Regions from separate parts of the Streptomyces flavofungini genome, predicted to be linked through region 1. Evidence: riboswitches for the same ligand, from Rfam matches in the RefSeq annotation. Region 1 holds a riboswitch; the other holds the start of a gene.
What was found. Region 1 has a riboswitch for cobalamin ahead of QUY26_RS29075 (ABC transporter substrate-binding protein). Riboswitches for the same ligand answer to the same signal wherever they lie in the genome.
Positions count from the first base shown of each region.

Region 2: linked by a shared signal. The riboswitch ahead of QUY26_RS31130 (cobalamin biosynthesis protein) and the one ahead of QUY26_RS29075 (ABC transporter substrate-binding protein) in region 1 are both predicted to bind cobalamin.

Region 1 is NZ_CP128846.1:6,802,063-6,809,256, forward strand. Features, by position in the region: gene QUY26_RS29040 (hypothetical protein) at 1-437, opposite strand, end outside; gene QUY26_RS29045 (arsenate reductase family protein) at 625-993, opposite strand; gene QUY26_RS29050 (hypothetical protein) at 1,222-1,581, shown strand; gene QUY26_RS29055 (hypothetical protein) at 1,733-1,930, shown strand; gene QUY26_RS29060 (haloacid dehalogenase-like hydrolase) at 2,027-3,181, opposite strand; gene QUY26_RS29065 (helix-turn-helix transcriptional regulator) at 3,357-4,268, shown strand; gene QUY26_RS29070 (VOC family protein) at 4,265-4,834, shown strand; cobalamin riboswitch at 4,832-5,017, shown strand; gene QUY26_RS29075 (ABC transporter substrate-binding protein) at 5,169-6,158, shown strand; gene QUY26_RS29080 (FecCD family ABC transporter permease) at 6,155-7,194, shown strand, end outside.
Region 2 is NZ_CP128846.1:7,267,144-7,274,337, reverse strand. Features, by position in the region: gene QUY26_RS31150 (hypothetical protein) at 1-45, shown strand, start outside; gene QUY26_RS31145 (helix-turn-helix domain-containing protein) at 412-1,269, shown strand; gene QUY26_RS31140 (hypothetical protein) at 1,312-1,893, shown strand; gene QUY26_RS31135 (DUF397 domain-containing protein) at 2,151-2,357, opposite strand; cobalamin riboswitch at 2,574-2,723, shown strand; gene QUY26_RS31130 (cobalamin biosynthesis protein) at 2,847-3,839, shown strand; gene QUY26_RS31125 (cobyric acid synthase) at 3,836-5,344, shown strand; gene cobN (cobaltochelatase subunit CobN) at 5,341-7,194, shown strand, end outside.

The DNA of each region.
Region 1 (7,194 bases):
ACCCCGATCGCCGCGTCCGCCGCCCCGACCAGCACGGCGGCCCCCCGCCGGTACCCCACCCGCAACGCGGCGAACGTCCCCCACCCGAAGAGCAGCGCAGCGTTCAGCATCAGCCCCGCACACGTGACGTTCTCCTCCGGCCACCCCATCACTCCGGCGGTCACGAGGAGCGCGACGGTGGGCCAACAGGCGACCACCACCGGCCACTCGTCGGCCAGCGTCCAGGCGAGCTGGCGCCACCGGTGCAGCCCGCTGCCGGGCCGGTGCGTGGCCATGTGGTGGGCGTAGCCGTGCGCGAGCGCGGCCGTGCCCGCGGTGACCATGACCCAGGCGGCGTCGTAGTACGGCGTGTAGGGGGTGCCCTCGGACTGCAGGGCGGCGAGCAGCGCGCTCGCGAGGACGGTGCCGTACACGCCCCCGGACAGCCAACTCCGCACCGTGCGCTCCTTCCTCCGGACGTTCTGCGTGCCGCAGATGGAGCGCTCAACCCTATGGGCCGGTATGTAACGTTTTGCCTGCTGCTGCCGATCGGTTTCCGGTCGATCGTCGGCAGGCCGACCGGCGACGGTCGATCGGTGACGGGGCGGTCGGTGTCGGGCCGATCGCATACCGGCCGACGACCGGCTACCGCGAGAGCGCGTCCCGCACCGCCTCCTCCGTCCGCGCCACGACGGCCGTGCCGTCGTCCGCCGTGATGATGGGCCGCTGGATCAGCTTCGGGTGGGCGGCGAGCGCCTCGATCCAGGCGTCGCGCCCGGACGCGTCGCGCGGCCAGCGCGCGCGGTCCTTGAGGTCGAGCTCCTTCGCGGCGGCCTCCTGGGTGCGGGTGATGTCCCAGGGCTCCAGGCCGAGGCGGTCGAGGACGGCGCGGATCTCGTCGGGGCTCGGTACGTCCTCCAGATAGCGGCGGACGGTGTACGTGGCGCCCTCCTCGTCGAGCAGGGACAGCGCGCTGCGGCACTTCGAACAGGCGGGGTTGATCCAGATCTCCATGGCGCCCACGCTAGCGCCGCGCGCCCGGCGGCCCCGGAGCCCCGCCCGTGTTCGAATTCTGTAGTCCCACGCGCACCTCGGGGAACTAGGGTGACAGGCGGGCAAGTTCCCTGTCCACCTGCGGTTTTGACGCTCCGCGTGGACTGCTGATTGTCAGTGGCGGGCAGTAAACTGGTAGCAATGTTCGAAGGGGCCGTGAGGGCTCCTGAACGCGACAGGAGGATGCCTGTGCCCGCTGCCGCACTGCCGTCGAAGCCCGGTGTCACGCGCACCCGCACCACCGCCGCCCCGCGTCCCGCGCGCAGGTCGCGCGCCCCGCGCCCGGACCACCCCACGCTCTGTGACGTGCCGTACGTCCCGTTGGAGAAGCGCCCCCTGCCTCCCGGCCGCCCCCGCGACTGGTACATCACGCACAACCGCCGCCTCAAGGCCATGCGCCTCGCCATCGCCCTGCTCGACTCGGGCGTCCTGGTGCCGAACCAGGCGAGCAACGTACGGATACGCACCATGGCGGAGACGGTCGGCATCCACCCGCCGTCGGACACCACCTGCCACATGGTGCGGGCCCTGATGCGCTACAGCCGCTGACGCGGACCGGGGGCCGCGCCGCACCCGGCGCGGTCCGCTCGTTTCGGGACGGGGTGGAAGCGGGGAGGGGCTTCGTGGAGCCCCCCCGGCCCCACCCGCCCCGTCCCCTCTCCCGTCCACGGGAGCGAGCCCCCGGCCCAAGACCGTCAGCGTGTTCACCCTCGGCGGCACCATCTCCGCGCAGGGCGGGGACCACGCCCGACTCAGCGGCGCCCGGACCCTGCCCCGGCCGCCGCCCCGGCCCCGCCCGGCGTGGACATCGAGCTGCACGACGTCCGCCGACCCCGGCTGCCGGGGCCTCGGCGTGCTCACGGTCCTCGCCGACGAGATCCGGCTGCGGGCCGGGTGACGCGAGGGAGCCCCGGGGCCGGCCGACCCCGGGGCTCCCGATTCGTTCAGCCGGTCGTTCCGCTCAGCCAGTTGTTCCGCTCAGCCGGTCGAACGCTCAGCCGATCTGCTCCGGCGTCACCGTCAGCCACCGCTTGTCCGCCGTCACCGGCTGCCCCAACTCCCGCTGTCGCGCCGCGTTCTTCCGCTTCATCCCGTCCAGCTGCTTCATGTAGCTGTCCTTGCGGTTGACCCACACGCGCACGCCCCCGTGCCGCACGTCCGCCGAGTGGAACAGCATCGGGCCGTCGCTCACGGGGGTGTCCCCGGCGACCAGGACCGGCTTCTTCCACTCGTCGATGTACGTGGAGATGGCGGCGGGCTTGCCCTGGTACCAGGTCAGCGGTGCCCAGAGGTTCGGCGTCAGCTCGTACTTCGCGAGCCGCGCCCGGTCCTTCGGGCCGAACCGGCCTTCGGCGATCTCCTTGCGGGAACTGGTCACCCGGCCCGTCTTCGGGTCCTTGAGCTGCAGGCCGACGCCGATGACGTTCTGCGGCTTCACGCCGTACCCGTACTTCGGGTCGGCGAGCACCATCCGCACCAGGTCCTCGCTGGCCGCGCTCACCACGTACACCTCGATGCCGTGCGCGCGCAGCGACTTGTACAGCTCCCGCATGCCGGGGGAGAACTCCGGCCGTTCGACCTCGGTCTTCGTGACCTTGCCGTTCTCGTCGTAGTACGTCGCCGGGATCGGTTTGTCGTACGCGAGGAGGTCGTCCACGTACCCCTTGAGCTTCTTCAGCGTGAAGCCGGAGAAGATCTGTGCCGCCCACGGGTAGCAGACCTGGTCGTCGACCTCGCAGAGCCGGTTGTAGTAGCTGTACAGGCTCTCCTTGTGCGTGGCCGTGTCCTTGAACGGGATGACCTTCAGGGACGGGTCCATCGTCGCGCGGCTCAGGACGCCCTTCATCTCCAGGAACGGAAGGAGCGATTCCTCCAGGTCGTGGCGGTACGTCGTGTTGTCCGCGTCGAAGACCGCGTACGCGCCCTTCCCCCGGTTCTCCGCGATCACCTTGCCGAGCTTCGCCGCCACCGGCTTCGGCCAGTGCGTGAGGTCGGCCGCGGCGGCACGGGCGGCCGCGCTCGGCGCTGGGGCGTCCACCGCCTTCGCGTCCGCCGCGCTCGGCCACAGCGCGCCGCCCGCGAACACCGCCGCCGCCAGCGCCCCCGCCGCCCCGACGACCGCCGGCCTGCCCTTTGTTCGAATTGCCATGGTTCCCGTTCCCTGGAAGCGCTGAGCCGACCCGTCCGGAGCGGCGCGCCATGCTACGAGGACAAGGTGCCCGATTCCCATGATCGAGGTCACCGTGCGTGCCGGGCATGGGACGGACGGACGCGGGTAGCCGCACCGGACGACAGGCCCGTCCGCGCCCGCCCACAATGGCTTCATGGGCCCCACGGCTACGGACACCACCGCCCGCGACGGCGACACCGCCTCCCGCGAGTTCGTCCGCGCCGCGCCCCCGCCCGGCGGCCTGGTCGTGTCCGCCGTGGGCTACCGCACGCAGGGCCGGCGCACCGCTCTGCACCGCGGCCTGCCGTCCCCGTACCTCACGCTGATCTTCTCCCTCGACGGCCCCGTCATCACCGGCCGCACCCCCGGCCAGGCGACCGGACCCGACGCCGTCCGCACGGACATCGTCGTCGGCGGCCTGCACCAGAGCCCCGCGTACGTCGTCCAGCCCGAGCACGAGGCCGGCATTCAGCTCGCCGTGCATCCGCTCGCCGCCCGCGCCCTGTTCGGGCTGCCCGCCGCCGAGCTGGCCGGACAGCTCGTCACCGACGGCACCGACGTCCTCGGCCGGGTCGCCGCCGACGTCCGGGAACGCCTCTGCGAGCAGGACGCCTGGAGTGACCGGTTCGCCTTCCTCAACGCCTACTTGGCGCGCCGCGCGGCCGACGCGGAGCGCGCCGGAGGCGTCCGGCCCGAGGTCGGCGAGGCCTGGGCCTGGCTCGCCCGGCACCGCGGCGCGGGCACCCTGCGCGGTCTGTCCGCGCACGTCGCCCTCAGCGAACGCCGCCTGTCCGCGCTGTTCCGCGCCGAGACCGGCGTCACACCCAAGCAGGCCGCCCGTCTCATCCGCTTCCAGCACGCGAAGGCGGCCGTCGTCCGCGCGGTCGCCGCGGGCGCGCGCCCCGACCTCGCCCGGATCGCCGCCGACTGCGGGTACTACGACCACTCCCACCTCGTACGGGACTTCCAGCAGTACACGGGGGCGAGCCCCAGCGCCTGGATGGCCGAGGAGTGCCGGAATATCCAAGCCGGAGGGCACGCGGGCGGCGAAGACTGGGACGCATGAACAGCAACGAAAACCCGCAGAGCGAACAAAGCAGGCAGAGCGCACAGAGCGCACAGAGCGCGCAGACCACGGAGACCTTGGAGACCACGGAGGCCACGGAGGCCACGCGAAACAGCCAGGGCGGCCCGACCGGTCCGGTCGCGGCGAACCGTCGCGCGCCCGACGTCTGGGCCACCTTCCAGGCCGACGACGCACCCGCCCTGATCGACTTCCTCGTCGGTACCGTCGGCTTCCTGCGCACCGCCGTCCACGAGGACGGCGGCCGCGTCGCCCACGCCCAGCTCGACTGGCCCGAGGGCGGCGGGGTCATGCTCGGCAGCTACGACCCGAAGGCCGCCGAATGGTGTCTGCGGCCCGGCACGTTCGGGGCGTACGTCGTCACCGACCACGTCGACGACCTCTACCTCCGTCTCACCGCCGCCGGCGTGAAGGTGATCCGCGAGATCGAGGACCAGCCGTACGGCAGCCGCGAGTTCGCGGTCGCCGACCCCGAGGGCAACAAGTGGGCCTTCGGCACCTACCGCGGTGAGCCCGCCCCGACCAGGGGTGATGCCGCCCCGGAGTGATAGCTTGCGGACGCCAGTCGTACCCGCACCTGGGTCGGGGAATCCGGTGGGAATCCGGAACTGACGCGCAGCGGTGAGGGGGACGGGCGGGGCCAGCGGCCACTGGGAGTCCACGGACCCCGGGAAGGCGGCCCCGCCCGGACGAACCCGAGTCCGAAGACCTGCTGGCACCGCCGTCCGCACGGGCGGCGGAGTTCGCAGACCAGGCTCCGCGCATGAGCCCTGAGACTCGGGAAGACGTGTGCCTTCGACCCCGCGCCGCCTCGGCGTCCGCCGTACCCTCCGCCCCGCCCGCATACGCACCCGCTCCGCCGCCCTGAGCGCGGGCCTCGCCCTGGTCCTCGCCGCCACGTCCGCGTGCGGTGGCCCGGCCGCGAAGCCCGAGCGGGAGGCGCGGGCCGGATACCCCCTCACGCTCACCGCCTGCGGCGAGCGGACGAAGGTGACGGCGCCGCCGGAGCGGGCCGTCTCCCTCGACCAGGGCTCCACCGAGATCCTGCTCTCCCTCGGCCTCGCCGACCGCATGGTGGGCACCGGCACCTGGACGGACCCCGTCCTGAAGCGCCTGGCGAAGGAGAACGCGAAGGTCCCACGGCTCGCCGACCGCTACCCGTCGCTGGAGAAGGTCCTCGACAAGGAACCCGACTTCGTCAGCGCGTCGTTCCTCTACACGGTCGGCAAGGGCGGCGTCGCCGACCGGGCCAAGTTCACCGAACTCGGCGTACCCGTCTACGTCTCGCCGACCGACTGCGCGGGCAAGGACAACACCGGCGACGACGACGGCACCCGCACCAAGACCCTCACGATGGACACCGTGTACGGCGAGATCCGCGACCTCGCGCGCGTCTTCGGCGTGGCGGAGCGCGGCGAGAAGCTGATCGCGGACCTCAAGTCCCGGGCCGCGCGCGCCAAGAGGTCCGTCGACGCCTCCGGCACCACCCTCATGTACTGGTTCGCCAACTCCGAGTCCCCCTACATCGCGGGCTGCTGCGGCGCCCCCGGCATCATCACGCGCGCACTCGGCGTGCGGAACGCCTTCGCCGACACCCGCGCGGAATGGCCCCAGATCAACTGGGAGACCATCGCCGACCGCGACCCCGACGTCCTCGTCATCGGCGACCTCACGCGCAGGTCCCAGTCCGCCGAGAGCGCCCGCCAGAAGATCAAGTTCCTGGAGTCCAACCCGGCCACGAAGAACCTCACGGCCGTGCGGAAGAAGCGGTACGTCCTCCTCAGCGGCCAGGCCCTGAACCCGGGCATCAGGACCGTCGACGGCATCGAACAAGTGGCGGCGGCGCTGCGCGAGTTCGGCCTCACGAAGTGAGGGCCCTCGCGGGCGGGGGCCCGCGTCGGCTGCGTTCGGCGCTGCGCGGCGGACTCCTCGCCCTGGCCGGGCTCGCGGCCCTCTTCCTCTCCCTCGCCGTGGCCGTCACCATCGGCCCCGCCGACATCTCCGTGCCCGACGTGTGGTCGGCCGTGGCCGCCCACCTCGGCTGGGGCGAGGCCGAGCTGACGCCGATCCGCGACGGCATCGTGTGGAACCTGCGGATGCCGCGCACGGTCCTCGCGGCGGTGTGCGGCGCGGGCCTCGCCGTGTGCGGGGCGGTCCTCCAGTCGCTCCTGCGCAACCCGCTCGCCGACCCGTTCGTGCTCGGCGTCTCCTCCGGCGCGTCCACGGGCGCCGTGGCCGTCGTGGTCCTCGGCGTCGGCGGGGGAGCGCTCACGGTCTCGGCGGGCGCGTTCATCGGCGCCGTCGTGTCCTTCGCCCTGGTCCTGCTGCTCAGCCACACCCTCGGCGACACCACGGACCGCGTGGTCCTGTCCGGCGTGGCCGCCATGCAACTGTTCTCCGCGCTCACCTCCTTCGTCGTCCTCACGGCCGCCGACGCCGAGACCACCCGGGGCGTGCTGTTCTGGCTCCTCGGCTCGCTGAGCGGCGCGTCCTGGACGGACGTGTGGACGTGCGGCGCGGTGCTCGTCGTCACGCTCACCGTGTGCCTGCTGCAGGCCCGCGCCCTCGACGCGTTCGCCTTCGGCCAGGACGCGGCGGCCACCCTCGGCGTCCACGTGGACCGGGTGCGCGTGCTGCTGCTCTGCACCACGGCGCTCCTGACGGCGGCCCTGGTCAGCAGCGCCGGGGCGATCGGGTTCGTGGGCCTGGCGCTGCCGCACGCGGCCCGGGCGGTGGTCGGCGCGGGGCACCGGCGGCTCCTGCCGGTGACGGCGCTCGCGGGCGCGGTGTTCCTGATCTGGGTGGACACCCTCGCCCGCACGGTCCTCGACCCGCAGGAGGTCCCGGTGGGCGTGGTCACCTCGCTGATCGGCGTACCGGCGTTCGTGGCGGTGCTGTACCGGACGCG
Region 2 (7,194 bases), 470 kb from region 1:
TGCGCGGGCGCGGTGGCGTACGGGATCTCGCTGATCGTCGCCTGACACGTCCGGTCGCCGCACGACGGCGTGCGACCCGGACCCACAGCACAAGCCCTGGGGGACGACCGCGTCGGTCGCCCCCCAGGGCTTTCGCATCCCAGGGCCCGGCCCACGGCGCGACAGGGAAGATCGGAAGCGCGCATCACCGTATCTCCCTGATCAGGACGCGCCCCCACTCGCTCAAGTTCGATTAGACATATGGCATACTGGGTAGCAGCTGTCTGCTAGGGTCGGCCGCACATATGTCAGACAGAGCGGCTGCGCTGCGCTGCACGGCGGAGGGCCAGTCTTCGTTAGGCATACCTTCTCACCGCTGCCCTTCGCACGGCTTCATGGCGAGCTGACTCCTGGTCGTAGTGAAGGAGCCTCATGCCCAGCGAAGTAGACCCGAGCCTGAATCGCCGTAAGCTCCGCATCGCCCTGCGCAAGGCCCGTGAGGAGGCCGGGCAGACCCAGGGCGGGGCAGCAGCCGATCTCGAATGGTCCTTGTCGAAGCTGAACCGCATCGAAAAGGGCACTGTCAGCGTCTCGGTGACAGATCTTCGGGCGCTGCTGCGTCAGTACGGCGTGGACGACGAGGAAAGGGTGACCGAGCTGGTCTCCGCCGCCCGCGGCTCGAAGGGCCAGTCGTGGTGGGTGCAGTGGTCGGACATCGCGAACCCCCGGTTCACCGAGTACCTCCCCTTCGAGGCCGCCGCGGACTCACTGCGCACGTACCACCCGATCATCATGCCCGGCCTCCTGCACACCGAGGAGTACGCGGACGCCCTGGCCACTCCTGACGTCGTCGACCCTGGTACCCGCCGCCGCCTCGTGGAGTTCCGCACGGCCCGCCAGGAGCGGGTCTTCGACGAGAGCGGGATCGACGACCTCCACTTCGTCGTCGACGAGTCGGCGCTGCACCGGCAGATCGGGGGGCCCGCGGTGATGCGCGCGCAACTGCAGCGGCTCATCGAGGTCGCCGAGCACCCCCGCACCACCCTCCAGGTCCTGCCCTACACGGCGGGGGCGCTGCTGAGCACGCAGAACGCGTTCGTGCTCCTCGGCTTCAAGGACGACGACGACCTGATCTACCTGGAGAGCGCCCAGTCCGTCGTCGCCACCCGGGACGACTACGAGATGGTCGCCAACTTCCAGGACTGCTTCGAGCAACTGCGGCAGATCGCCTACAGCGACGACCGCGCGATCGACCTGATCAACCAGGTCAAGGAAGGCTTCGCAGGCTGATTCCGGAGCCGTCCGCTCCGGGACGAGGGGAGGGCTGGCACGATGCTGGTCGTCACGTTATTACGGTGGCTGTCGCGCTGCCTGACGGCCTCAGACACCAGGAACCCCGCCGACCCCGCTCCCCCCGTCGGCGCCACGGGCCCCGACGGGGGCCCGGCCGCCGATCCCCTGGACGGCGGCGAGCCCGTCCCCGCCGAACCCACCGCCCCCTCCTCCCAGCTCCACGACCTCTTCAGAGAGGGGATGAAGGATCCGGCGTTCGCCCGCGAACTGGACCGTCTCCTCCACAGCGAGCACCAGCGGAGCCTGCACACACAGGAGCAGCAGACACTGAGTTTCCTGGCGAAGGCCGGTTGCGTGTCGGTGTGCCTCGCTGTGGTCGTCGTGGCGCTGGTGCCGGCCGGGATCCTCGCCCAGGGCGTCGTCGTACGCCACGACATCGACCCCTGGCACTTCGTCGTCGCGCTGGCGGGCGGCTGCGGACTGCTGACAGCCGCGGTGGGATGGCTCGTTCGGACCCTGCGCCGCGGTCGCCGGCAGGAGTCGGCTGCTACGACCGGCGCCGGCCCTCCGGCTGACGGAGCGTCCGCGGACGGTCCCGCTCCACGCGCCGGCGCGGGATGAGCGGCGTGAACTCCCACACGGCCCCCGCCCCCGCCGCCACGACCGCGGCCGTCGCCAGCCAGACCGCGAGCCGGACGTGGAGCCCTTCCACGAGGAGGGAGGCGAGAGCGCCCGCGGCCACCGCGACAGCGCCACTGAGCGCGCAGTACAGCACGAAGACGAAGCGCCGGGCGGGCCCTGCGGCATGCCGGCTCAGCGGCAGTTGCCTGCTCTCAACCCCCATGGTCTCCAGCCTTTCGTGCGCACGCTGGGACAGCTCACTTCCCCCCGACTCTCCCCGAGGCCACCCCCCTGACAAACGCGCGCCACGCCGTCGGCGTCACGTTCATGTGCCCTTCGTCGCGGTGATTCGAGTCACGGACCCACACCGCACCGGCCGGGTGCGCCACTTCCACGCATTCGCCGCCCGTCACGGTGTAACTGCTCTTGAACCACTGCACTGCCGGTAAGTACTCGTCGGCCACACCGCCCCCTTGCCTGCTGCCGTCACGAGAGTCGGACGGTGCCGGGGCCCGGCGGCAGTCGACCGCGCCCTGCCGGGTTCGCGTTCCGCGTCGCTCTCCTGCTGTCATGTTCAAGCTTACGGAGAGTGGTTGCGTCCGCCTAGCCGTAAACCGGCCCTGGCCGCAGGTCCATGTGGGCCTCCGCACACACTCCCGTCGCAGGTCAACAGCGAGTTGACGGGCGTCGCGGGCCATGGTGGACTGCCGGAGCCATTTACGGCGGCAGGAGAGGAAGCCGGTGCGAATCCGGCGCGGTCCCGCCACTGTCACCGGGTGATCCGACGATCCCCGGGAGCCAGGAACTCTCGCCGCCGGTCTCGTCGAACCAGGGCGCGGAAACCCTGAGTGAGGACATATCGCCATGCGCGGCCGCCCGTTGCCGTCCCCTGCCCCGCCCGGGGCCCCGTCGCGGCCGAGAGCCCCGCACCGCGTATCGGCGGGCTGACTCCCATGTGTGCCGATCGCGACTACGCGTACGGCGCCGCCGCCGGACTCCTCGGTGACCTGCTGCTCGGCGATCCTCGCCGGGGCCATCCGGTCGCCGCGTTCGGGCGTGCGGCGGGGGCCGTCGAGCGGGTCCTGTGGCGCGACCACCGCGGGTGGGGCGCGCTGCACACCCTGGTGTGCGCCGGGGGTGCCGTCGGCGCCGGTGCGCTCGCCTCCTTCGCCGCACGCCGGTCGCGTGCCGCTTCCGTCGGGCTGACCGCCGCCGCGACCTGGGCCGTCGTCGGCGGGACCTCGCTGGGGCGGGAGGCCCGCGCCATCGGGGGCGCCCTCGCCGCGGGGGACGTGGAGGTCGCCCGGGAGCGGCTGCCTCATCTGTGCGGGCGTGACCCCGAGGCGCTGGACGCCGACGGGATCGCCCGTGCCGTCGTGGAGTCCGTCGCCGAGAACACCTCCGACGCCGTCGTGGGGGCGTTGGTGTGGGGGGCCGTCGGGGGCGTGCCGGGGCTTGTGGGGTTCCGGGCCGTGAACACGCTCGACGCGATGGTCGGGCACCGGTCTTCGCGGTATCTCCGGTACGGGTGGGCCTCCGCCCGGCTCGACGATGTCGCCGGGTGGCCGGGGGCTCGGCTCACCGCTGCGCTCGCCGTGGTCGCCGGGGGGTCTCCTCGGGGGGCGGTGCGGGCGTGGCATGCCGATGCCTCGAAGCATCCGAGCCCCAACGCCGGGGTCGTCGAGGCCTCGTTCGCGGGGGCGTTGGGGGTGCGGCTCGGGGGCACGCTGGCCTACGCGGGGCGCGTGGAGCACCGACCTGTTCTCAACGGCGGGGGGCGCTCCGTCGCCGTGGGGGACATCGAGCGGGCTGTGAAGTTGTCCCGGCGGGTCGGGTGGCTCGCCCTGGGTGTGGCGGTCGCCGTCGACCTTGCCCGGGGTGCGCGTGCGACCAAGCGGTGCCCGGCAGCGCAGGGGAAGTCGCAGCGGATCGGCGGTGGGACATGAGCGGTGGGCTGCTTGTCGCCGGGACCACCTCCGATGCCGGGAAGAGTGTCGTCACCGCCGGGATCTGCCGGTGGCTCGCCCGCAAGGGCGTCTCCGTCGCGCCTTTCAAGGCGCAGAACATGTCCCTGAACTCGTTCGTCACCCGGGAAGGGGCCGAGATCGGGCGGGCGCAGGCCATGCAGGCGCAGGCCGCGCGGGTGGAGCCCAGCGCGCTGATGAACCCCGTGCTGCTGAAGCCGGGGAGCGACCGGTCGAGTCAGGTCGTGCTCATGGGGAAGCCGGTGGGCGAGATGAGTGCCCGGGGCTATCACGGGGGCCGGCAGGAGGCACTGCTCGACACCGTCGTGGGATGCCTGGCGCAGCTTCGGGGCACGTATGACGCCGTGATCTGCGAAGGGGCGGGGAGTCCCGCCGAGATCAACCTCCGGCGCACCGACATCGTGAACATGGGGATCGCGCGGGCCGCCCGCTTCCCGGTCGTGGTGGTCGGGGACATCGACCGCGGGGGTGTGTTCGCCTCGTTCTTCGGGACCGTGGCGCTGCTGAGCCCGGCCGACCAGGAGCTCGTCGCGGGCTTCCTCGTCAACAAGTTCCGCGGAGACGTGTCGCTGCTCGAACCCGGGCTCGACATGCTGCGCGACCTCACCGGGCGGCCGACCCTCGGCGTACTGCCGTTCCGGCACGGGCTCGGCATCGACGAGGAGGACGGGCTGAGGGTCTCGCTGCGCGGGGCCGTCCGGGAGTCCGTCGTGGCGGCGCCCGTCGGCGAGGACGTGCTGCGCGTCGCCGTGTGCGCGGTGCCGCTGATGTCCAACTTCACCGACGTGGACGCGCTCGCCGCCGAACCCGGCGTCGTGGTGCGGTTCGTGGACCGGGCCGAGGAGCTCGTCGACGCGGACCTCGTCGTCGTACCGGGCACGCGCGGGACCGTGCGCGCCCTTCAGTGGCTGCGCGAGCGCGGGCTCGCGGACGCGCTCGCGCGGCGGGCCGCCGAGGGGCGGCCCGTCCTCGGGATCTGCGGCGGCTTCCAGGTGCTCGGCGAGCGGATCCAGGACGACGTCGAGTCGCGGGCCGGGACCGTGGACGGGCTCGGGCTGCTGCCCGTGCGCGTCACCTTCCGGCGCGAGAAGACCCTGGCCCGGCCCGTCGGCGAGGCCCTCGGCGAGCACGTCGAGGGGTACGAGATCCATCACGGCGTCGCCGAAGTCCTGGGCGGGGACCCCTTCCTGGACGGGTGCCGGGTGGGGGCCGTGTGGGGCACCCACTGGCACGGGTCGCTGGAGAGCGACGCGTTCCGGCGCCGCTTCCTCACCGAGGTCGCGCGCGCCGCGGGCCGCCGCTTCGTGCCCGCGCCCGACACCGGCTTCGCCGCCCTGCGCGAGGAACAGCTCGACCTCCTCGGCGACCTCATCGAAGAACACGCGGACACCGACGCGCTGCTGCGCCTGATCGAGACCGGCGCTCCGTCCGGTCTCCCCTTCATCGCACCGGGGGCACCCTCATGACCGTCCTTCTCCTGTCCACCGCCGACACGGACCTGCTCGCCGCCCGCGCCTCCGACGCGCCCTACCGCATCGCCAACCCGACCCGCGTCGACGTGCGCGAGGAACTGCCCGCGCTCCTCGACGGCGCGGACATCGCCGTCGTACGCCTCCTCGGTGGCAAGCGCGCCTGGGAGGACGGGCTCGCCGCGCTGAAGGCGGCCGGGATCCCGACCGTGCTGCTCGGCGGCGAGTCCGTGCCCGACGCCGAGCTGATGGCCGAGTCGTCGGTGCCCGCCGGCGTCGTCGCCGAGGCGCTGCGCTATCTCGTCGAGGGCGGGCCCGCCAACTTCGTGGAGCTGGAGCGGTTCCTGTCCGACACCGTGCTCCTGACCGGCCACGGCTTCGCCGAGCCGGTGAAGATGCCCGAGTACGGGGTGCACGGGGAGCGCGCGCACGTGGAGGGGCGCCCGACCGTCGGCGTGCTCTTCTACCGCGCGCACCAGCTGTCGGGGAACACCGCGTTCGTGGACACGCTGTGCGACGCCATCGAGGCCAAGGGCGCCAACGCCCTCGCTGTGTACTGCGGTTCGCTGCGCGGCGCCGACTCCGGGCTGTACGAGATCCTCGGGCGGGCCGACGTCCTCGTCGCCACCGTCCTCGCCGCGGGCGGCACCCACGCCTCCGACGCCAGCGCGGGAGGCGACGAGGAGGCCTGGGACATCGGCGCCCTGGCCGACCTCGACATCCCCGTCCTCCAAGGCCTGTGCCTCACCTCGTCGCGCGCCGCCTGGCAGGACTCCGACGCCGCCCTCTCCCCCATGGACGCCGCCATGCAGGTGGCGATCCCCGAGTTCGACGGCCGCGTCATCACCGTGCCGTTCAGCTTCAAGGAGCAGGGCCCCGACGACGTCCCCGTGTACGTCGCCGACCCCGAGCGGGCCGCGCGCGTCGCCGGAATCGCCGTCCGCCACGGCGCGCTGCGGCACAAGCCCAACGCCGAGAAGCGGCTCGGCCTGGTCTTCACCGCGTACCCGACCAAGCACAGCCGGGTCGGCAACGCCGTCGGCCTCGACACCCCCGCCTCCGCCGTGCGCGTCCTCGACGCCCTGCGGGACGCGGGCTACGTCGTCGAGGGCCACCCCGACAACGGCGACGAGCTGATCCACACCCTCATCAACGCCGGTGGCCACGACGTCGAATGGCTCACCGAGGAGCAGCTCGCCGCCGCCCCCGCGCGCGTACCGCTCGCCGACTACCAGGCGTGGTTCAGCGCCCTCGACCCCGAGCTGCGCGACGGCATGCTGGAGGCCTGGGGCGAGCCGCCGGGCAGCCTCTACGTCGACGGCGGCGACATCGTGCTCGCCTCGCTCCGGTTCGGGAACGTCGTCGTGATGATCCAGCCGCCGCGCGGCTTCGGCGAGAACCCCATCGCGATCTACCACGACCCGGACATGCCGCCGTCCCACCACTACATGGCCGCGTACCGCTGGCTCGACCGCACTTTCGGCGCCGACGCCATCGTGCACATGGGCAAGCACGGCACCATGGAGTGGCTGCCCGGCAAGGGCCTCGGGCTCAGCGGTGGCTGCGCGCCGGACGCCGTGCTCGGCGACCTGCCGCTCGTCTACCCCTTCATCGTCAACGACCCCGGCGAGGGCACCCAGGCCAAGCGGCGCGGGCACGCCACCGTCGTGGACCACCTGGTGCCTCCGATGGCGCGCGCCGACACCTACGGGGACCTGGCCAAGCTGGAGCAACTCCTCGACGAGTACGCCCTGGTGAGCGACCTCGACCCGGTCAAGGCACCGGCCGTGCGGGCGCAGATCTGGACGCTGGTGAAGGCCGCGGAGCTGCACCACGACCTGCACGTC